One region of the Shewanella marisflavi genome, then DNA from elsewhere that is predicted to be linked to it. Evidence: riboswitches for the same ligand, from Rfam matches in the RefSeq annotation. Region 1 holds a riboswitch; the other holds the start of a gene.
The links. A riboswitch is a leader RNA that binds a small molecule or an ion and turns the genes downstream of it on or off. The one in region 1 is predicted to bind cyclic di-GMP.
Positions count from the first base shown of each region.

Region 2: it holds a riboswitch for cyclic di-GMP, as region 1 does, so the genes downstream of both, CFF01_RS11135 (Ig-like domain-containing protein) here and CFF01_RS12325 (YncE family protein) in region 1, are expected to answer to the same signal.

Region 1 is NZ_CP022272.1:2,780,081-2,791,165, reverse strand. It holds gene cysD (sulfate adenylyltransferase subunit CysD) at 1-824, shown strand, start outside; gene cysN (sulfate adenylyltransferase subunit CysN) at 900-2,309, shown strand; gene CFF01_RS12335 (SLC13 family permease) at 2,391-4,118, shown strand; gene cysC (adenylyl-sulfate kinase) at 4,182-4,829, shown strand; gene CFF01_RS12325 (YncE family protein) at 5,007-6,146, opposite strand; cyclic di-GMP riboswitch class I at 6,225-6,306, opposite strand; gene CFF01_RS12320 (capsule assembly Wzi family protein) at 6,599-8,065, opposite strand; gene cysQ (3'(2'),5'-bisphosphate nucleotidase CysQ) at 8,455-9,249, shown strand; gene mak (fructokinase) at 9,278-10,168, shown strand; gene CFF01_RS12305 (ElyC/SanA/YdcF family protein) at 10,231-10,971, shown strand; gene CFF01_RS12300 (DUF2982 domain-containing protein) at 10,984-11,085, shown strand, end outside.
Region 2 is NZ_CP022272.1:2,545,922-2,557,006, forward strand. It holds gene CFF01_RS11125 (thioredoxin domain-containing protein) at 1-450, shown strand, start outside; gene CFF01_RS11130 (hypothetical protein) at 986-3,373, shown strand; gene CFF01_RS11135 (Ig-like domain-containing protein) at 3,458-6,505, opposite strand; cyclic di-GMP riboswitch class I at 6,577-6,661, opposite strand; gene CFF01_RS11140 (BUD32 family EKC/KEOPS complex subunit) at 6,989-7,708, opposite strand; gene CFF01_RS11145 (Trm112 family protein) at 7,856-8,035, opposite strand; gene lpxK (tetraacyldisaccharide 4'-kinase) at 8,037-9,047, opposite strand; gene msbA (lipid A export permease/ATP-binding protein MsbA) at 9,047-10,861, opposite strand; gene CFF01_RS11160 (DNA internalization-related competence protein ComEC/Rec2) at 10,895-11,085, opposite strand, start outside.

The DNA.
Region 1 (11,085 bases):
ATCCCGTGATGCTATATTCCGTAGGCAAAGACTCCTCGGTGTTGCTGCATCTGGCGCGCAAGGCATTTTATCCTGGCAAAATTCCGTTTCCTTTACTGCATGTCGATACCAACTGGAAGTTCAGGGAGATGATCGAGTTTCGCGATCGCATGGCTAAGCAGCATGGTTTCGACCTTATCGTGCATAAGAATCCTCGCGGCCTGGAGATGAATATCTCGCCCTTTACCCATGGTAGCGCCAAACACACCGATATCATGAAGACACAAGCGCTTAAGCAGGCACTTGATATGCACGGTTTCGATGCCGCTTTTGGTGGCGCGCGCCGCGATGAAGAGAAATCTCGCGCTAAGGAGCGGGTCTACTCGTTTCGTGACAGCAAGCACCGCTGGGATCCTAAGAATCAGCGCCCAGAGTTGTGGAATATCTACAACGGTAAGGTCGACAAGGGCGAGAGTATCCGTGTATTCCCGCTGTCTAACTGGACCGAGCTGGACATTTGGCAATACATCTATTTGGAAAATATTGAGATCCCATCGCTTTATCTTGCCGAGCCGCGTCCTGTGGTGAAGCGCGATGGGACGTTAATCATGGTCGACGATGATCGCATGGAGCTTGAGCCCGGTGAAACCGCAGAACATAAGATGGTGCGTTTTAGAACCTTGGGCTGTTATCCGCTGACGGGGGCCGTCGAGTCTCAGGCAACCACGTTGCCGGAAATTATTCAGGAGATGTTGTTGTGTACTACCTCAGAGCGACAAGGACGGGTGATCGATAACGACTCCGCCGGCTCGATGGAAAAGAAGAAGATGGAAGGTTACTTCTAACTCAAGGCTTTGAGGTTTTAAGCACCCACGGCCCATAGGCCAGGTACGCAGCAGATAACGAATACGAGAAACACCATGACTACTGAAAACACATTATTGCAGACTGACATCGAAGGTTACCTAAAGCTTCACGAAAACAAAGATATGTTGCGTATCTTGACCTGTGGCAGCGTGGACGATGGTAAGTCGACCCTGATCGGACGCTTGTTGTTCGATAGCAAGATGATCTTCGAAGATCAGATGGCGGCCATTGAGAAAGATTCTAAGCGTTTTAACACCACAGATGAGGCTTTTGACTTGGCCTTGCTGGTTGATGGTTTGCAGTCAGAGCGAGAGCAGGGGATCACTATCGATGTGGCCTACCGCTATTTTGCCACCGAGCAGCGTAAATTCATCATTGCCGACACCCCAGGCCACGAGCAGTACACTCGCAACATGGCAACAGGTGCCTCAACTTCTGATCTGGCGATTATTCTAATCGACGCCCGTCACGGGGTGCAGGTACAGACCCGTCGTCACAGTTATATCTGCTCACAGCTTGGCATCAAGCATGTGATCATCGCCATCAATAAGATGGACGCCGTCGGCTATGACCAAGGTATCTATCAGGGGATCAAGAAGGCTTACCGTGAATTTGCTAAAGATTTAGCCTTTACCGACGTGCGCTTCGTGCCGATCTCGGCGCTTAAGGGCGATAACGTGGTGAACGAAAGCGAGAACATGACCTGGTACCCAGGCTCAACGCTGATTAAACTGCTCAATACAGTTTCTGTGGAGCAGGACAGAAGCGAGTCATTCCGTTTCAAGGTGCAATATGTCAATCGTCCAAACCTCGACTTCAGAGGCTTCTGCGGTACGGTTGCGTCGGGCGAGATCCGTGTCGGCGATACGATTGCCGCCTTGCCATCAGGTAAAGAGAGCCGCATCAAGTCTATCGTCACCTTCGATGGTGAGCTGGAAAAAGCGGTGGCTGGGCAAGCGGTAACCCTTACGCTTACCGATGAGATAGATATCAGCCGCGGTGACATGTTGGTGCGTCCTCACGATAAACCCAATTCGACCACTCATTTTGAGGCCGACGTGGTGTGGATGACTGAAGAACCCCTGTGTGTCGACCGAGAGTATGCGCTCAAGTTAGGCAGTAAGGCGGTATACGGTTATGCCGATGCCATTAATTACAAGGTGGATATCAATCATCTGACCCAGCATAGCACCCAGCAACTGGCGCTGAACGAGATGGGCAACTGTCACTTCTCGGTCACCGAGCCTGTGCAGTTTGATGCCTATGATGACAATCGTGCAACGGGCGCCTTTATCATCATCGACAGGCTCACCAATGTGACTGTGGGCGCGGGGATGATCCGCAAGGCGATCGATGCTGGTAAGGGCAAGCAACGTGAGATCTCTGCCTTCGAGCTTGAGATGAACGCCTTAGTGCGTAAGCATTTCCCGCATTGGGGTGTGAAGGATATCTCCAAGGCATAAGCGAATCTAAACCGATGCTGCTCGCATTAGCGTAGCAGCATGTTGCCGGATTAAGATAGGACACTATGACATTAGGACACTATGACATTTAACGCTTATCTCACCATCGCCATCTTTGTCGCGACTATCGCGGGCTTGGTGCGCTTTCAAAACCGGCCTGCGCTGGTGTTTGGCGTGACCCTGCTGGTGTTGGTGGCGTTTAACCTGGTGACTAAAGAGCAGCTACTCTCCAGTATGTCGAACCCGGGTTTGGTGACCTTGGTGCTCTTGATCCTTTGCTCTTTTGCTTTGGAGAAGACCCGGCTATTGCGGGTTATCGCCTCAAAGGTGATAGTGAGCGGTTATCGCACCACCTGGCTGCGTCTGTTTGGCATGACGGCGCTGAGCTCTGCCTTGCTCAACAACACTGCCGTGGTGGCCACCTTGTTGTCGCCGATCCGCAATAACCCCCATCATGTGGCGAGTAAGTTATTACTACCGCTTTCTTATGCGGCAATTCTGGGGGGCACACTGACCCTGGTCGGTACCTCGACCAACTTAATTGTCAACAGTATGGTGATTGATGCATCAGGCCAGTCGCTCTCTTTCTTCTCTTTTACTGCGATAGGAGCCTTGCTGGTTGTGGGTTGCGGCCTGGTACTGCGTTTGGTGTCACGCTGGCTGCCGGATATCGCCCATCAGGAGACCTGCTCTAAAGGCTATTTCATCGATGCCAAGGTGGTCGAGGGCTCAGAGCTCATCGGCCGCTCGGTAGAAGATAATGGCCTAAGGCATCTCGAATCGCTGTTCTTAGTTGAGGTGGTGCGAAACGGGCGCCTTATCAGTCCGGTCACGCCCACCGAGGTACTGCAACTCGACGACAGACTAATCTTCAGCGGCGATATCACTAAGGTGATGCAGCTCAGCCAGTTCTCAGGCCTTGAGATGTTTGCCGAAAAAAATGGTCTGCTCGACACTAACCTCACCGAAGTGGTGGTGAAACAGGAAAGTGTGCTGGTGGGCAAGACCATGAAGAAGGCGGGCTTTCGTGCCCTGTTTGACGCCGCTGCGGTGGCCATTCGCCGTGATGGCGAAGAGATCTCCGGTAAGCTCGGTGAGGTGCAGATTAAAGCGGGTGACTTTTTAGTGCTGGCGGTCGGTAAGGACTTCCTTACCCGCCACAATATCAGCAAGAACTTTATTGTGATTAGCGGCGTTGAGCCTGAGACCCGCATTAATGGCAAGAAAGCCTGGATCTCCATCGGCGGCTTTGTGTTGACCTTGACCCTTGCCGCCACTGGCGTGGTCGAGATGCTACAAGGCATGTTATTACTGCTGGGCGTGTTGATCTTCAGTCAGTGCCTCAATGTCAATGAGGTGGTGCGCCGCTTCCCTGTGGATATCTGGCTGGTGGTGGCTTCGGCCATCTTGCTGTCTCACGCGCTGGTTAATAGCGGTGTGGCAGAGTTAGTTGCAAACTGGGTAGAGAGTAGCGCAGATAGCGATCATCTGATGCTGGCGTTACTGCTGGTCTATCTGGCCACCTGGCTGATGACCGAGCTTGTTACCAATAACGCGGCGGCAGCCTTGATGTTTCCCATCGCCTACAGTATCGCCTTAGGCTTTGGGGTGGATTTTCTGCCCTTCGTGATGACGGTGGCCTTTGCGGCGAGCGGTAGCTTTATCAGCCCTTACGGTTATCAGACCAATCTCATGGTGTATAACGCCGGGCGTTATCGCCTGATGGACTTTGTAAAAGTAGGTGTTCCCGTAAGTTTGGCCTATGGCGCGATTGTTTTGTTAGCCGTGCCTGTGTTCTTCCCATTTTAGCCATGGGTTTGCTCAGTCTTAATTCACTGCCTAGCAGTAAAAATTGATTTTTAAGGAAAGCCGATGTCCCCCTATAAGACAGTCGATGTAAATGTGAAATCCAGCGATGTCCAGTGGCACCAGGCCAGCGTGTCTCATGATGAGCGTACACAGGCCAATGGTCATAAAGGTGCCGTGCTTTGGTTTACCGGTCTGAGTGGGTCGGGCAAGTCGACTATCGCCAATGCGGTTGATCGTCTGCTGCATGACAAAGGCTGTAAGACCTATGTGCTCGACGGTGACAATGTGCGTCACGGCCTTAATGGCGACTTAGGTTTTTCCGACGAAGACAGGGTTGAGAATATTCGCCGTATCGGTGAAGTGGCTAAGTTATTTGTCGATGCTGGCTTGCTGGTCTCAACCGCCTTTATTTCACCTTTTAGCGCCGATCGTAAGATGGTGCGTGACCTGCTGGGCGCGGGGCAGTTTATCGAGATCTTCATCGATACGCCGCTTGATGTCTGTGAGCAGCGCGATCCTAAGGGGCTCTACAAAAAGGCCCGAGCAGGGGAGATTAAACACTTTACCGGCATAGACTCAGCCTACGAGGCGCCACTGTCGCCAGAGGTGCATGTCAACAATGCTGAGCAATCGGTGCAGCAGTGCGCCGAGCAGGTAGTGGATTATCTCGCCGAGCAGGGGCTGCTGAGCGCGGTTGCTACAGAGCTATAGCGTCCTAATACCGTTTAACCAAGAGTCCAACTCCTACTCCGTATAAGAGTATGAACCTTATAACCTTTCCCTAGCTAAAAGTTATATAGTTCAGTAGCGGATATTCATTTCACCTCTACTCAAAGCTAAAAAACGGTCTTCTGTTGCCAGAAGACCGTGCCAACATGCTAATAATGTTTATTCACTATCGCAGTGATTGTCCTCATTGAATGCTGTGACGGCTTGAACAAATGCCGAATACTCTGATCTATCCGCTTTGCTTACTACATCATTAAAGTCTTTCTCGAATAAGAAAGCTTCAGCGTCATTAAGTAACTGTACAGTATAAGAATTATTTGTATTGAGCTTAGCCGCTATCAACTGGGCATAGAGCATGCTGTAGGTTTTACCTTTAGCACTCCAAAGTGATCCATTATAGGGTTTATCACCTTCCTCTTTATCACCGAAACGGCCAATGATTTCATCGATTAGCAAGCCGTTAATGGTAACAGTAGCGCCATTCCATGCGTGGTTCTTCCAATATCCAATCGTTTTACTGCACATGACTAATGGGCCTGTAGTCATGTCACCATAAAGGTGATCAAATGGCAGATCATCTTTGTACATTGGATAATTACCGTTAGCTACGGCAGAAGCGTCAACGACGCTTAACTCTCTAATAGCGTTACCTATACCATTTGAGCCTAAAAGGTTGCCCAGGCCTCCAGCACGAAATGCCAGCCCCGTGTAGCGCTCAGAAACAGGACCGATAAGTTCTGCGCCTACTGTTTCTGAGGGAGGAATGGGAAGGGTAAGCTCGAAAAGACCATTCTGGTTGACCATATACAGTGTGCCGTATTGATCAAATGCGATATCACCACCATTACCTACCGTTAATGTCCCGACTAAAGTAGCCTCTGCTGTAGACTTGTTTATTGAATAGAGTCCGCCTGTAGTCTTATTGGTAACATATAGCGTTCCATCTGGAGATACGGCAGCTTGATCTGAGTCTCCTGAAAAGTTCGCTAGTGGGCCAATTAGATCTACTGTAGCGGTGGCGACTTCATATTTAATGAGGGAATTGTTATCGATTAACCATATGATACTGCCGTCTTGTTCTGCGGCGAGTGAATCGACATGGTTGAAATCAACGATGCCGTCTGGCAACAACGACAGGTTTGCGTGCCCACTAACTGAGTCTATATCAACGCGATATAAGGCTGATTTTCCATCAGCAGGTCCCATGGTATCTGAAAGATAAATAACATCATTCACTGCGAGTGCGGAAAGCGAGAAACTCGCAATTACTGACGCTAGTAACACATTACTCTTTTTCATTTCTTTAGCTCCTTGCTTGTCCGAAAGCTATCGGTGCATATTACGCCGATAAAAAACGGGCTCCGTTATAATGTAGTTAACGGTAACCCGGCTATCTCGAACTTGGAGGAGACCCGTGGTTTTGCGTCTCTGTATTGCTACAGGTTTGCCTTTTCGTCCATAAGGTATAGCAGCAATTTGAACAAGTGCAATGGGTCTAGGATTGCTAAAAACAATGACAAATTGTTGAGGCTGGAATTACTCGATTAGTATCAGAAAGTTGTTATATATAGAGGGACTCTATCGCTTGCTTAAATTTTGCATATTTGCGATTAGCAGCAGGATAGTGAATTTGGGCAATTCAAATCGAGTAAACCCAAGCAAGCTGGCGCGTCTCCTAATCAATAGGTTGGCGCCAGTGTATGGAGGAGGTGGCTCACGGGGAAAACTTCAATGCCTGTTGATGCTAAGGCTTAAAAACTTCTCTCCCACAGGGCATAGAGGGTCGCGTCCCAATCGTCATCGCCTGCCCGTACAAACTCACGATAACTCACTGTGCCGCCAAGTTTTAGCGTGCCCTTTAGCCAAGGCCTATGGTAGCTGGTATCAAGTTGGTATACCCGCTCATATTCACCAGGGGATACGGGGTTGCCGCCATCTTCATTGCCGGTATCGATACCATCGGTGTTGAGTCTCAGCCAGCGGAATTTATTGGTGATACTGTGGCCGCGCCCTAACTGAGTGATCCCACCAATGACTAAGGTTTCAGAATCATTGTCATAGGTACTGCCGAGGCTTTTGCCATAATAGCGGTAGCCGCTTTTATAAAAACCATGTTCATACAGACAGTTGTACGCATTGGGGTCAATGCCGCAGGCAACCTTGGTATCGGAATATTCAACAAAGAAGCGAGTGTTAATTTCGCTAATCATAAAATCGACCCCACCCATGTTGGCGGCGTTGATCAACTTGTTTTTGCCGTGGTGATAGTCTTCATGAATACGCTCATAGTAGATACCATAGGGGATGCCAAAGGCGGTGTCTGACCAGCGAAAATCATAGCCAGCGAGCATGTTCTCTTGGCCATTTTCAATTTCGCCTTCTGATTGTCCGCCATTAAACAAACCGTCCCACCAGTCACCCAGACTATTGCCATATCCTTCGCCGCCCCACTGCATGGTCCAGGAGAAGCCTACCTCGAGTTGAGAGATAGGTCTGAGTGTGCCTCGAGCGCCCCAATGTTTGGTTTCAGGCACATAGCGGTCACTCTCCATCTCACTGAAACTGGTGGTAAAGGTCCAAGGGCCTATCCAGTTAAGCCAAGGCGTCTCGAAGGCAGCGCTGTTATGGCGACTAAAAGTAATGCCCGGCATAGGGCGAGCGTTGGTCGTTTGGATTAGACCTGAATCCCAGCCCGGTCCCCAGTATTTATGCTGCGCGCCGGCGCTGATAATCCAGTTACCTAGCATTACCGCAGCAAAGCTGTTGTCCAGTCGAGCGCTTTTACCATCTATTGGATCGTCATGGTAGCTGGCAGAGAGTCGTCCGCTAAACCATTCTTTAGTGACCTCGACATCTACCGTGGCTTGCGCCTTATCTCGGTAGTCATGGCCAAACCCCAAAAAGCGCGCGGTATCGGTTGCTGCGCTCAGGGTAAAGCTGGTGTCTAAGCCTTGATGATCTTTGGCATAAGCGTTTATCACCCTGTCGTAGGCAGCAGCCTGGGCGGATGTGAGCTGAGGGAGTTCTGCGCTATCGAGATCTTGTTTGATACCTGCCCACATCAAGGGATAGGTCGTCACAGGTTGCTTGATGATCCCGGTATCGGCAAGCAATTGAATGTCAGCGCGTAGCGGTAGATCTGTCGGCTCAATCCACCAAGCCGCTTGGCTGGAGAAACTGCACATAAGCAGTAGGCCTGCCGGGAGATATTTGTTCATATGAAGGCGAAATTTCTGTCATTTAATCATGGGCAGATTTTATAAGTAATTAATTAATATACAAGGTAATTGTACATTTTTGTGCGATGAGAGCGTATTTGTCATTTAGCTGTTTCAAAGCAGTGGCTTATCGGTATTGTATTTGTGAGACTTGAGTTGGTGAGTCGTTGTCAGTATTACGTAGCAGAGTAGAAATGAAGCCGTGTATAAGCCTGCTTTAGCCCAAAGTGACACATGCCTGAATACGAATGCAAGTCGTGTTAAAGGCTTTTCTTGGGGTAGTGGCTAGCTTAGTATCTTTTAAACAAAGTATGATCAAATTGTTATTAAATTCTTGGGATCATAGATGGCATACTAAAAGGCATCGAGCAAAGAAGAGAATTCATATTGTGAGTCATACATTTAAGCAAGAATGGTTAGCCGAGTTGGTCGAGATAGCCAAACAAGCGGGCGAGGCAATTATGGCCGTTTACGGCACCGATGAGGTTGAAGTCACGGCCAAGGCTGATGATAGTCCTGTGACGGCCGCCGACCTGGCCAGTCACAAGGTGATTGTTGATGCGTTGGCGCGTTTAACCCCTGAGATCCCCGTGATGTCAGAGGAGGCGGCCGATATCCCTTGGGAGACCCGTCGTCAATGGCAGCAATATTGGCTAATAGACCCGCTTGATGGCACCAAAGAGTTTATTAAGCGTAATGGCGAGTTTACCGTCAATATCGCCTATATCGAAAATGGTCGCGCCGTGGCAGGTGTGGTTTACGCACCTGTATTAGATAAGTGCTATTACGGCGCCCTGCATCTGGGAGCCTGGTTAGCCCACGGCGATCAGCTGGTTGAGTTGACACAAGAGCAAATCAAGGCGCCGAGTGTGCCAAGAGTCGTAGGAAGCCGCTCCCATGTGAGTCCTGGCTTAGCCGCCTATCTCGATGAGCTGGGCGAGCACACTATGACCAGTATCGGCAGCTCGCTTAAGTTCTGTCTGCTGGCGGAAGGTAAGGCTGATATCTATCCCAGACTGGGCCTCACCAGCGAGTGGGATACTGCGGCGGCCCAGGCTGTATTAGAGAGTGTTGGCGGTAGTGTGATCAATGCCGACACGGGGCTACCACTGGATTACAACCAGAAAGAAGACATTTTAAATCCCTACTTTATTGCCACGGCGAAGCATTGGCTCGAAAAGTAAGATAAAGAGAATAAGATTGGAGCAGAGAATGATGAGAATGGGTGTTGATTTGGGCGGAACCAAGATAGAGCTGGTGGCCCTGAGCGAAGCGGGCAAGGAGCTGTTCAGAAAGCGGGTCCCCACACCACGAGAATACAATGCCACCTTGGATGCTATCGAGGCACTCGTCAACGAAGCCGAATCCACATTGGGCCAAAAGGGCACTGTGGGCGTCGGTATCCCCGGGGTGATCTCGCCTTTCTCTGGTCTGGTAAAGAATGCTAACTCTACCTGGATCAACGGCCATCCCCTCGATTTAGACTTAGGTGCACGTTTAGAGCGGGAGGTTCGCGTGGCCAATGACGCCAACTGTTTCGCGGTTTCCGAGGCTGTGGACGGTGCTGCGGCAGGTAAGGGATTGGTGTTTGGGGTGATCATAGGCACAGGCTGTGGTGGTGGTATTGCCATCAACGGCAAGGTGCATGGTGGCGGTAACGGCATCGGCGGCGAGTGGGGACACAATCCACTGCCTTGGATGACCCCTGATGAATTTAATTCGACCGAATGTTTCTGCGGTAACAAAGATTGTATTGAAACCTTTATCTCTGGTACCGGCTTTGTGCGCGACTATAAGGCGGCTGGCGGCGATGCCCCAAGCGGTATCGAGATTGCCCGCAGAATGGAGCAGGGTGAGGAGCTGGCAACTGCGGCATTTGAGCGCTTTATCGATCGTCTGGCGCGTTCACTGGCGCATATGATCAATATGCTCGACCCAGACATTATCGTGCTCGGTGGCGGTGTGTCTCACATCGAAGCCATCTACCCAAGACTACCTGCCGTGCTGTCTAAGTATGTGCTTGGCGGCGAATGTCGTACCCCAGTGGTGCAAAATATGTATGGCGGCTCATCTGGCGTGCGCGGCGCCGCTTGGCTGTGGTAATGACTTACGTCCGGCGCTAGGTTACACTTGCCCCCACTTTTCATTGGGGGCAAAGGATAGCCATGTTCTGGGTAAAAAAACTAATTTCACAACTGTTAATGCCGATCCCGTTATCGGTATTTCTTCTGCTTATCGCCATCGTAATCCTCAGGCGACGTAAACTGGTCAAGACGCTGATTGCTTCATCCTTTACTATCCTCTTGCTGCTCAGCAGTCAGTGGGGCAGTTATCAGTTGGCCAATACCCTTGAGCAACAATATCCGGTGAATAATACGCCCATGGCGCAGGGCTGCGTGGTGATGGTGCTCGGTTCTGGCCATGACTCAAGCATCTCTGAGCGGGCAACGCTGCAGCTGTCGGCCACGGCGCTGGCTCGCCTAACAGAAGGCGTGAGGCAACTCGGGCTTGGTCAGCAATGTCAGCTGGTGGTTAGCGGTTGGGGAGGCAGCGACGCCATTCCTCAGGCTCAGGTAATGGCCAATGCTGCCATGGAGCTTGGGGTAAAACCTGAGCAGATCATTCAGTTTCCGCTGGCAAAGGATACCCTGGAAGAGGCACAATTTCTCGAGTGGGAAATTGGTGATAGGCCCTTTAGGCTGGTGACCTCGGCGACTCATCTGCCCAGAGCTATGATGATATTTCACCAGGCAGGCATGCATCCTCAAGCGGCACCTGCCGATTTTATTGCCCGTGGCGGCTACTGGTGGCAGTTAGATGCCCGTAATCTGTTGGCTTCTCAGCGGGCCATTCATGAGTATGTGGGACAGGTTTGGCTGAAGATTAAATTTGCCCTAGCAGATTAACGTTTGGAGATTATGGAACAAGAAGCTGTTGTCATTCGCGCAATGACCAAGCGCAATGCGCGCACATTCACCTTAGTTGGCATCATCGCCTTGGCCTGTGCTTTGGTGATGTTT
Region 2 (11,085 bases), 230 kb from region 1:
ACCTTCGCAAAAATAAAAGCCAACTATATCGATAAAGGTAAGCTGAAATATATCACCAGAGATTTCCCACTGGGCTTTCACCCCAAAGCCAAAGGCGCCGCTATTGCCGCAAATTGCGCCCAACAACAAGAAGCTTATTGGCCAATGCGCGAGGCCTTGTTTCAAAATATGCGTCAATTGGGCGACAAACTCTATCAAGACACGGCGATGCAACTCTCACTGGACATGACCAAGTTCGCCACTTGCCTCGAAGATCAAACCATCCTGGCTAAGATAGAACAGGATATCGTTTATGGCTCATCGATAGGCGTTCGTGGTACGCCAAGCTTCCTCATAGGTAAACTTGAAAACAATCGACTCATAGAGCCCAAGTTAGTGGTTGGAGCACAAAGCTATGACACTTTTAAAGCGGTGATCGACGCCTTAGAAAAACCGACCCAGACCAATTAACGGAACTAACTCGACTAACTCAACGAACTTAACCCTTAATTAAGCTAACTAACTCAAATCTGGCGCCGCAAAGCACTTTATAAAGGCATTTATCTTGTATCACTTGACGGCGCTTTACCTTCCTCACCCAGCACCATTTTTTCAATAACACCATAAGTTTGGCCAATCATTAAAATCTCATCTTTAGCAAGCGTCATGTCCACGTTTCGTTTGGACAACGCACAGTGTTACACATATGTAACACCCCACCTAATCCAATCGCCCTAAAAGCAAAGTAATCCGCTATTTATCAAAAACTTATCTTTCTGGCCCAATGCTTGCTCTTATTAGGCCATCTATTTGGACGCTGCACCATGAGGCACTGTTTTATTCGCCATCAATGCAGCCACTAAAAGCGGCATACGCCGAAATAGTAGTAATAACCTAGCAACAACGAATAGGCACTTAGTCGAAATTGATCCCAATTTCAACGACGTAAAGTGATGAACTAACAAGACGTTTTATCCATATTAACTTGTTAATAAAGGTCAATATTATGAAACGATTTAAATCTAACCGGCTTGTCAGGGCATTGGGTATCGCCCTCATAAGCAGCGCCAGTCTATATGGCGCTACCACCTCGACCGCTAATGCAGACCTTTTCCCTGGATTAGAACGGGAATATTGTATGGCAAATGCCTATCTGGCAGAGGACTCACGTAATTCTCTACCCCAGGACTCCTTAAACTGTACCGCCAATGATGTGGAAATCACTGAGGTAACTAATCCAAGTCTAAAAGAGTGTACACCAGGTGATATCATCACCTTCACTGCAGATATAAAGGTGAGAACCAACGCTAACGAGCGTTATGACACCACCTTCTACCTACCATTGACCGATCAGAGCCCTCAGGATGTTTCCGTGCAGCTCTCCAATGATGAAAACATCAATGGCTTAACTTATCCCTTCTATTGCAGCCTGTTATTACCTATGGCTAGCGACGCACTACCTGAACAGACTTATTCCAACCTTGATTTCGATGCATGTGGTGATATCACGAAAAAGTGGGGTAATGATACCTATGAGTTAAAAGAGCAAAGCATCACTATGCTGTGTATCGACGAAGACGATAACAACGAAGCAGACTTTCACTACTGCGCCGCTTGGGATAACCAAGAACGAGACAATTGTACTGTAGATCGCGACCCAGTCCCTGGCCAAGTACCAAACACCAAATCTAAGTGTAATTGTGCCACCCTTAATGTTCCTATCCTGATTAAGGCACCAACTGTTGAAAAAACACTGATTGGTACCAATACCCATGACGAACCCGGTGGGGTCTACGAGTTCTCATTAAGCTTAACCAACCCCAATAAATTATCTTCTCTATTCATCGCTTCACTTAGCGATGAGATTGACATAGGTGCCGATGGTAACTACGACAAATCCATTGACTTATGGGGACCTACAGAACCTGTGGGAACTGACGACGGTATTTACCTAGTCTTTAGCAACTGTGAGAAACCTGTAGATCCGGAAACAAGGTTTGAGATTGCCCCAAGTGCAACTTACAGCTGTACTTTCAAGGTACACATTGTCGACACAGATCTGCCAGATCTCCCTGATACTCCAACGGAACTCTACAATGACGTTATCAAATTAGCATTGGAAAAAAGAAATGAGTCTCCAGTTTTAGACGGCGTAAGCTGTTCTAGTGTTGGTGTTTCAGCGGTAGATGGCGAACACTGCTCTAACATAAAACAGGTGCAGGTAACAAATAAATCACCAGTCATTAAAGTAACGAAAACTCCCTACCCAACTCAGGTTCCGGAGTCTGGCGGTGATGTTGAATATACCGTTACTGTAGAGCTTATCGCTCCAACCGGTACTTGGGATTCCCCTATGAAACTAACCTATCTAAACGATGATAAGTTTAACAATGTCTTCGGCATTTCCGGTACTGATTGCACCATAAATACTATGATTTACCTTGGTGTTCCTTACACTTGCCATTTCACAGGGCACATTGATGCCACTAATGACCCATCCCACAAGAATGAAGTGACGGCTTGGGCGTATGACAATGAAAACACCAAAGCTGTAGCGAGTGGGTCAGCAACTGTGCTCATCAGTAATATTCCATCCTCCATCACCCTTGAGAAAACCGCTAATCCAACCTCAGTTCCTGAAACTGGAGATGACCTTAGCGTATTCAGAAAAGTGAACTACACCTTCAAGTTCAGTGTTGATGATATGGTAAATGGCCAAACCACTGTTGATCCAGTCACATTCAGTAGCCTGACAGATGACGTTTTCTTAGACCTCACTGACAAATGTAAGGTAGATACTAGAAATGGAAATCCAATTCCCGAAGAACCGCTATTAGGATTTGTCCTACTACCCGGTGAGAGCGCAAGTTGTACCGTCGAGGGTTTGGACGTGCAAGGTAATTTCGGAGATACCCACACTAACGAAGCGACTATCAAAGGTAAAGACGAAGATGGTCAAGATGTAATGGCTATGGATACCGCGGATGTAACCTTCATCAAATCTGAAGGTAAAGTTAAACTCGACTTTGCAGCCAGTATGCTTGTGGTTGTCCGTATGACCAACGATGACATATTTAATGCAACACTAACAGGTATGACAGTTGGTGGAAAAGATGTCTTTACTGAAGAAGCTCTAATCGGTTCATTCAGGCTGTTGAACAACGGTGGTGATTTTGATATGACTCCTTATGGCGATTGTGTAAAAGATCACCCCTTCGGTTACCTAGGTGCAATCGATGACTTTTACGAGTGTGCCTTTACCATTGAATTTGAGCCGGGCTTGGAAAATAAAGATGCAATTGGCTTATTGCAGGATATTATCGTCACACTAACTAACAGTCGCGGCGATACTTTCAATGCATCAGTCACTGTTAAAGTAGAAACTCAAGAATAAGGTTTGTATCTTCAACTTGTTGATATAATAAAAATAAAGCAAAAGCCAAGGGTATTGCCCTTGGCTTTTTATTATGAGTATAGTTTATTTTTTACCATTACCTTTACCACCGGTACCACCACCGCTTTGACCTATGGTCACTGACGCCGTCGCGGTTAACTCACCGTCGCTGATAGTATAGCTAAAGCTATCACTCCCCTTGAAACGCTTACCCGGTGTATATTGCACACGGCCATCGGCCAGCAAGGTTACGCTACCTTTGCTACCTTGAGTCACGCTAACCAGAGTTAAGGTATCACCTTCAGGGTCACTGTCATTGCTCAGCACCGCGATGATGACTGATGAACCGCTAGATACAGATGCACTGTCGTTTACCGCAACCGGTGCTGTATTCGCTTGCTGAGCCACCTTGTACTGTGCCTGTGCGCTTGCTTGATATTGATTGTCGCTCTTGTCTGCCGCGCTAAAGCCCAGACCATAGGCACCTGCGGTCGCAGACTGCGCAGAGCTAACACTCACCACGACACTCGTACTTTGACCACTTGCTAGGCTAACGGTCGCCCCGTTGGCGTTCCAGCCCTGAGGTACGGTTGCGCTGATCGCAAACACGGCATCGGCACAGCTGTCTGCATTCTGGTTTGTCACTGTCACTGTATAGGGAACCAGGCTACCCGCATCATATTCGCCTGCGCCACCGCTCACGCTGACACTTGGTTGAGCTAGAGTGCATTGCTTGGCAGGATCAAGAACCGTATAGCTGGCATTCGCACTGCTTTGTAGTCCCGCATTTTGACCATTGCTAGCAATCAGGTTGAAATCAAATTGTCCATCGGCTGCGCTTAGGCTAGAAGTCACCGTTAGGCTGACGTTCTGGCTTTGGCCAGGAGCAAGATTCACCATAGTCGCAGTTGCCGACCAACCCGCAGGCACATTGGCAGCCAGATTAAAGTCGCTCACATCACAGCTATCACTGTCTAGATTAGTCACTATGCCTTGGTAAACCACGCCTGTACCAGGTGCAACCTCACCGCTGCTGTTGTTGGTCAGTACGAACTGAGGTGCTGCTAACACACACTGTGCAACTGGAGCCTGAACAACATAGCTAACCAGTCCGGTAGCCACTAGATTGCTATCTTGTGCATTTTGCGCAGTGACATCTAGGTCATAGAAACCGTCGTTGGCATCACCGCTCGAAACGACACTAAAGCTCACATTGGCTGTAGCGCCGGGTGCCAGGCTTAGGCTTGCACTGCTGGCACTCCAATTAGCGGGTACCTGAACGCTAACACTAAACTGAGAATCACCGCACTCTAAGCTATCGTTGTTTGTTACTGTTGCGCTGTAAGTAACGGCTGTACCTGGTGCAACCCAATCACTGTTTTGTGAAAGCGCAAGTGTAGGATTAGCCTGTACACATGTGCCACCTGAATAAGACACGGTAACTTCAGCCCCAGAGCGATCTGCTGATTCAGTGGTTATCGTCACACCAGCGTCATTATCTGTATAGCTATAACCAGCTTTCAATCCAGCATCATCCAAATCTGCAACGCTACTTTGTGGAGTCATATCAAGTATCAAACTACTATCTATTCCCGTCTTACTGCTATTTAGATGCACTAACACCCCTTCGGTCACAGCCTTTCCTGATAAGTAACTGTCGAAACCTACTGCTTGACGATACTCAAGGTAATACCATAGTGGCTCACCACTCAGGCTATCGGTACCGCGACGCACCTTTAATCCTTTAGCGCCACCTTGTGACTCACCCACTAATGGCTCAAGACGATAAGTACCATCTACATTAACCGTTACAATCTCGCCACTTGACTCACTCAGCCAGCCTAAACGTGCCTTATTAAACACATTGAAGTGGCCTTGAGAATCACCCATCACATCCAGTTTGTCACCATATGTAATATCCACGCACGTGTTACTAAGATATCCACTACCACAACTCATTTCTTTGGCATGTCGTAATCCTAGGTTATGACCTAACTCATGGCCGATCGTTTCTAAATTTAACTCACCATTGATCCAAGCACGCGAAGGATTCCCCCCTAATGTACCTTGTCCTAACCAACCACAGCCTTCCATTTTTGGCATCATGTAAACCAAGCGCTGATACTGGCTCAAATCGATACCGCTATCGCGGGCCGCCTGCTGCGCATAACTATCCATACCATAGTAATCACAAGTGCTGTTGATTGGCAGCGTTAAATAACCTTTAACATCGCCGCTTAACCAAGTCTGACCGTATGAAGCCTCAAGATAGAAATCATTTACCTTGCCAAATACCATCTGTTGTACTTCGGCTGGTGTCCAAGGTTGTTGAGGATTGTCCTGGAAATTAAGCAATAGCACTAAAATGCGCTGTTCACCCGTGGTATTTGCAAGAGAAAGCGCCGCACCGGTACCGGAAGAAGAAACTGTGTTGCCATCGGTTAAAGCGAGCACTTCGAGATCGCCAATTAAGGCATCGCCAGCCTCATCGCCGCCAAATAGCCAACCTTCTGCACGAACCTTTGCTCCGGGTTGTAATTGATTTGCCTGTGCCTTTGAACTGCCCGAAGCCAAGAAAAATTTAATTAGACCAGTTTCGGTACGCACCATGTACTGCAGACGATGTTCACCTGCGTCATCAAAATCTTCATAGACCATTTCCAGCTCACCGCTGATCGTCTTTTTCTGGGCTAGTTTGGCCTGGATCTCGGCGGGCATGCCACGACGCTTTGCCATAGGCAATACAGAAGAGACGACGCTATAAGGATCGAGTGTTAGAAGAGCCTGCTGTTCTACTTGTCTAGCCGCCACCAGCGCTTCAAGTTGCTGGTAAAGCGCCGCGTCAGAAGCATGAGATGCACCTTCATTTGACTTAGTGGCGTTCAGGAATTGTGCAGCAGCTGCTGATAGTTGTAGCGTCTGAGTTTCAAGCTCCGCCTTATGAGTCAGACGTGCCTGTTGCTTGGCTTCACGTTTAGCTTGAGCCGCCGCAGAGGTTTGCTCACCATGAGTGCCTGCATGCACTGGCATGATAGCCGACGCCGACAACAGGCCTGCGCCCAAAAGGCCCAAACCAAAGGTTTTTAGGAAAGTAGAATCGGTACGCGCAGCGGCGCAATGAACTGAACTCATAGCTAGGGCCTCTCAAAGTCAACATCACTTCGAAAGCTCCCAGTACAAGTACAGGGCTCTATCAACGCTCATTCGGTAACCCAGCCACCCTTTGCTATGCAATTAGGGCCTGTGGCTTTGCGTACATTAATTTCTTAATGCTTGCCGTTTCGAGAGTGCTTTCGAAAAAACCTTCTGGGCCGTGAAGCCCAGAGAACACGGGCATTCTAGCAAGTTGATTAGGTTTAACTCAACCAAAAAATGATTATTTTTTAACCAATTTTTAAAACCTCATGAAAATCAACGCACAATGAATGTATAAATGCCACACAGGCTGACGCAACCAGAATAAACATTGGTGCGGCGCCACCGATAAAGGATGTTTCACCACAAATTAAGCTAAACCCGATATTTTGAACCAAGAAAGACTAAAAAGAAGAAATCACCTCGAAACACCAGTGACTATTTTGGCGCCTCGAAGCGGAACAGATAAGAAATGATGAACTAAGCGATATCTTTAAAATGTTTTAATAACCAATAGACTGGACGAAGATCTTTACCACCAATGGACTTTAGCGGTGCGATGAGATAATTCAACCACTGCCACTTTAACATCTGCTGCTGAGATTCCTGCCAGAGTGATTCGCCACCAGCGTTGCGATAGGCGGCAATCACAGGCTCGGCGATCTCTGGGTGGGGACCAATATAACGATAGAGGCTGTGAATATAGACTAAAAGATCTCTGATCTGTTGCTGATGCATATCGCTGTCTTTCTGATTTGCCTCGAAATCGATAAACGCCACCTGCCCATCATCCCAACAAATATCGCGCAGCGCGGGTCTACCGTGCGCTAACCCTTTCAAATGCAGCTGTGCTAGGCCTGCGGCGCTATCTTTTAATATCTGTAATTTCTCGGCCTCAGAAACATCTGCATTCAACCAGCGATTCACCGGCATGCCCACATCGGCCACCACCAAAAAATCCTCGCCGCTTGCAACCAATTCAGGCACAGGAGCACCTTGTTGTGCAAGTTTAGCCAGGGTGGCGATTTCAAGCTGTAACGAAGCGTGGGGCTGTGCCTTGAGCAAACGCATGGCGCCAGTTAGGTGCTCAGCCTGCTTAAGCCAATATTTATGCCCTTGATGTTCGAAACTGACTACTCGTACACCTTGATTTTCCGCTAACAATTTTTCAATCACGCTTTGAAGGCTAGTAACAGTCACACAAGGTACTCCGATAAAAATGAACAGGGATTATCAGTGCTGGCGGAGGCAAAAGCAATATTTGGGGCAACGGACGTGGGTTCTGTGAGCAATTGGGGGGATAAAATGAAAGAGACGCGCCTGTCATCACGCGTCTCAATAAAAGGATTAAGCTTCTTCAGTCCAAGGTGTTGCCTTGGTTTCCAACAGCACAGGGATCCCTTCATTAATGGCATAGGCTAAACGGTCAGCCTTACAGATAAGCTGTTGATTAGCTTTGTCATACTCAAGCTTACCCTTACACACTGGGCAGGCTACTATCTCTAAAAGTTTCTTATCAAACGCCATGTTATTTTCCTTGTTGTACTTCTTTTCGCTGCTCAAGCAGCCTAAGCAATTGCAGTTCAAACTCTGGTGATATCTTGGCATCTACCGGCAAATACCACCAGTTAGACTTTGCAAAATCGCGACATTTAACCGCATCTTTCTCTGTCATCAACACCTTAGCACCATGGGCAATGGCCTCAACATCCTCGAGCCGATAGGCCTGATGATCATCAAACGCATGTTGGATAGCTGGATTAATCCCCATACTGGCTAAGGTATCGAAAAAACGCTGGGGATTGCCAATTCCAGCCATAGCAACCGCATCTGCCGTTGAATCAATATCGGCCTCAATGCCATTTGCTACATTGCGCCATGACGCAGGCACTAGACCCATGGTAAATTCATCCGAGTGCGTGCTCTGCCCATTGACTAGCGTAAGGTCTACCCTCTTTTGACGCCAGCGTCCTTCTCTTAACGGCCCGGCAGGCAAGAGCAAGCCATTACCGAATCGACGCTTGCCATCGAGCACTAAGATCTCAATATCTCTTTGCAGGGCATAGTGCTGTAAACCGTCATCGCTGATGATGATATCGACCTTTTGCCACTCCAGCAGTGCTTGCCCTGCCGCAACTCGGTTACTGCCAATCACCATAGGCACCTGAGTGCGCGCAACTATCATGGCGGGCTCATCCCCTACCTCACTGGCTGACATGCCAGCAAGCACCTGCTTAGTGCCGGTGAACTCAACCCCATAACCACGACTTATCACCCCGGGGTGATAGCCATGACGGCGCAGCAGCTCAATAAGATAGATGACGGTTGGTGTTTTACCGCTTCCTCCAACTGTGATGTTACCAACAACGATAACAGGCACAGGGAGTTGCTGACTTTGCTTCATGCCTAATACAAACAGGCGTCTTCTTACACTGGTGATCAGATAAAACAGACCACTAAGCGGCAACAAGAGGCAGATAAGCAACCAGTGGAAGCCTAACTGCCTGTCGTACCATAGGCGATTAACGAGATCCTGCATTAACTACCAAACTGCATCTGATAAAGGTTGTAGTAGATCCCCTCTTTCGCCAGCAACTCTTTATGAGTGCCTCGCTCAACGACCTTACCCTGATCAACGACCAGGATCTGATCGGCATTTTCAATGGTCGACAAGCGGTGGGCAATGACGATGGAGGTACGATTCTGACGCAGGTTATCCAGACCTGTCTGAATAGCCTTTTCCGATTCGGTATCCAGCGCCGATGTTGCCTCGTCGAGGATTAATAGCGGCGCGTCGCGCAGTATCGCTCTTGCAATGGCGATACGTTGTCGCTGTCCACCCGATAACATGACGCCGTTTTCACCCACCTGAGTATGAATCCCCTCAGGCATATTACTGATAAACTCCCAAGCATTGGCAAGCTTAGCAGCGTCAATGATCTGCTTCTCGGTCACCTCTCCGGGATACGCGTAGGCAATGTTGGCAGCTATCGTGTCATTGATCAGGGTGACCTGCTGGGAAACCATGGCCACTTGCTGACGCAAAGAGGCCAGCTTGTAATCTCTCAGGCTGACATCATCGAGGCGAATATCACCACTTTCAAGGTCAGAATAGAAGCGGGTGATCAGGCTGGCGATGGTCGATTTCCCCGAACCGCTGCGGCCAACCAGTGCCAGGGTTTCCCCAGGGTTCACGCAAAAATCCACCTCTTTAAGTGCCAAGCCTTCTTGATTGTCATAGCGGAAGTTAACCTTATCAAAGCAAAGGCGCCCCTCAACTCGCTTAGTTTCAAAGGTACCCTTGTCTACCTCTGTCGGCGTATCCAGAATGGCGAAGATAGTGCTACACGCAGCGATACCTCGCTGAAATTCGGCGTTAACCCGCGTAAGGCTCTTGATTGGCTGCAACATGGCGAGCATAGCCGCTAGGATAGTAGCGAAAGTCCCCGCAGTGAGATCGACGCGCATGCTCTCAAGACTTGAGGCATATAGCACGAAAGCCAACGCAAAAGAGCCTATCACCATCACCAGTGGCTGGCTGATCGCCTGAGCCAGTGCTAGCTTCATGGTGCGTGAACGGTTTTCGTCATTGACCTTGGCAAAGCGTTCAGATTCGGTTTTCTGTCCACCAAATACCAACACATTCTTGTGCCCTTTGATCATCTGCTCAGTAACTGAAGTCACGCCACCCATGGCGGTCTGGATCTGCTTTGATACTTTGCGAAACTTCCGACTGACCACAGCAATCACCAGACCAATAAGCGGCCCGACAATCAGGATGCATAAAGAAAGCTTCCAAGAGTTGTAGAACATCACACCTAACATACCGATAACGGTAATACCGTCTCGTACTATGGTGATCAAGGCGCTACCCGATGCCCTGGCAATCTGCTCTGTATCGAAGGTTACTCTGGAGATCAAATTACCACTGCTCTCTGCATCGATATAGCTAACAGGCAGTTTAAGGTAATGTTCAAACACCTGCTGACGCATATCCATGATCATTCGTGCACTGATATAGGAGATACCATAGGTAGATAAAAAGTTCGCTAAGCCACGTAAAGTGAACAAGCCTATCACCACAAATGGTGCGGTTTTTAACACGTCACTGTCTGAGTTAAAGCCGCCGCCCATGCCCAGATCGACCCCTTCAACCAATCCAGGGGTTGCTGGCACATTACTAGCAAACCCTTGATCGATAAAAGGTTTGATTGAATAAATAAACGTTGCGTCCACCAAGCCATATAACACTAGGCCGAACACAGACAGAAATAACACCCCTTTAAGCGGGACAAAATAAGTAAGCAGTCTCAGGAAAACGCTGCGCACTTCACTTTTCGAAGAATTTGTCATTCAGGATCTATCGTCGGTGCAAAAAAGCGTATTCTACTCTGGATTAGCAAACTCACCAAATTCAAAGCGTTGATTGTACCAAAAAGGCGCCAGATCCCGCCGATAGCCCCTGACTCGAATACCGCTCTCATCTAGGCTAATCGTCAGTTGGCCATTGTCTGATACGCTATATTGCTTGGCCTGTGCTCCGGCGTAGCGGCTCACCACATGCGGCTTTGGAAAAC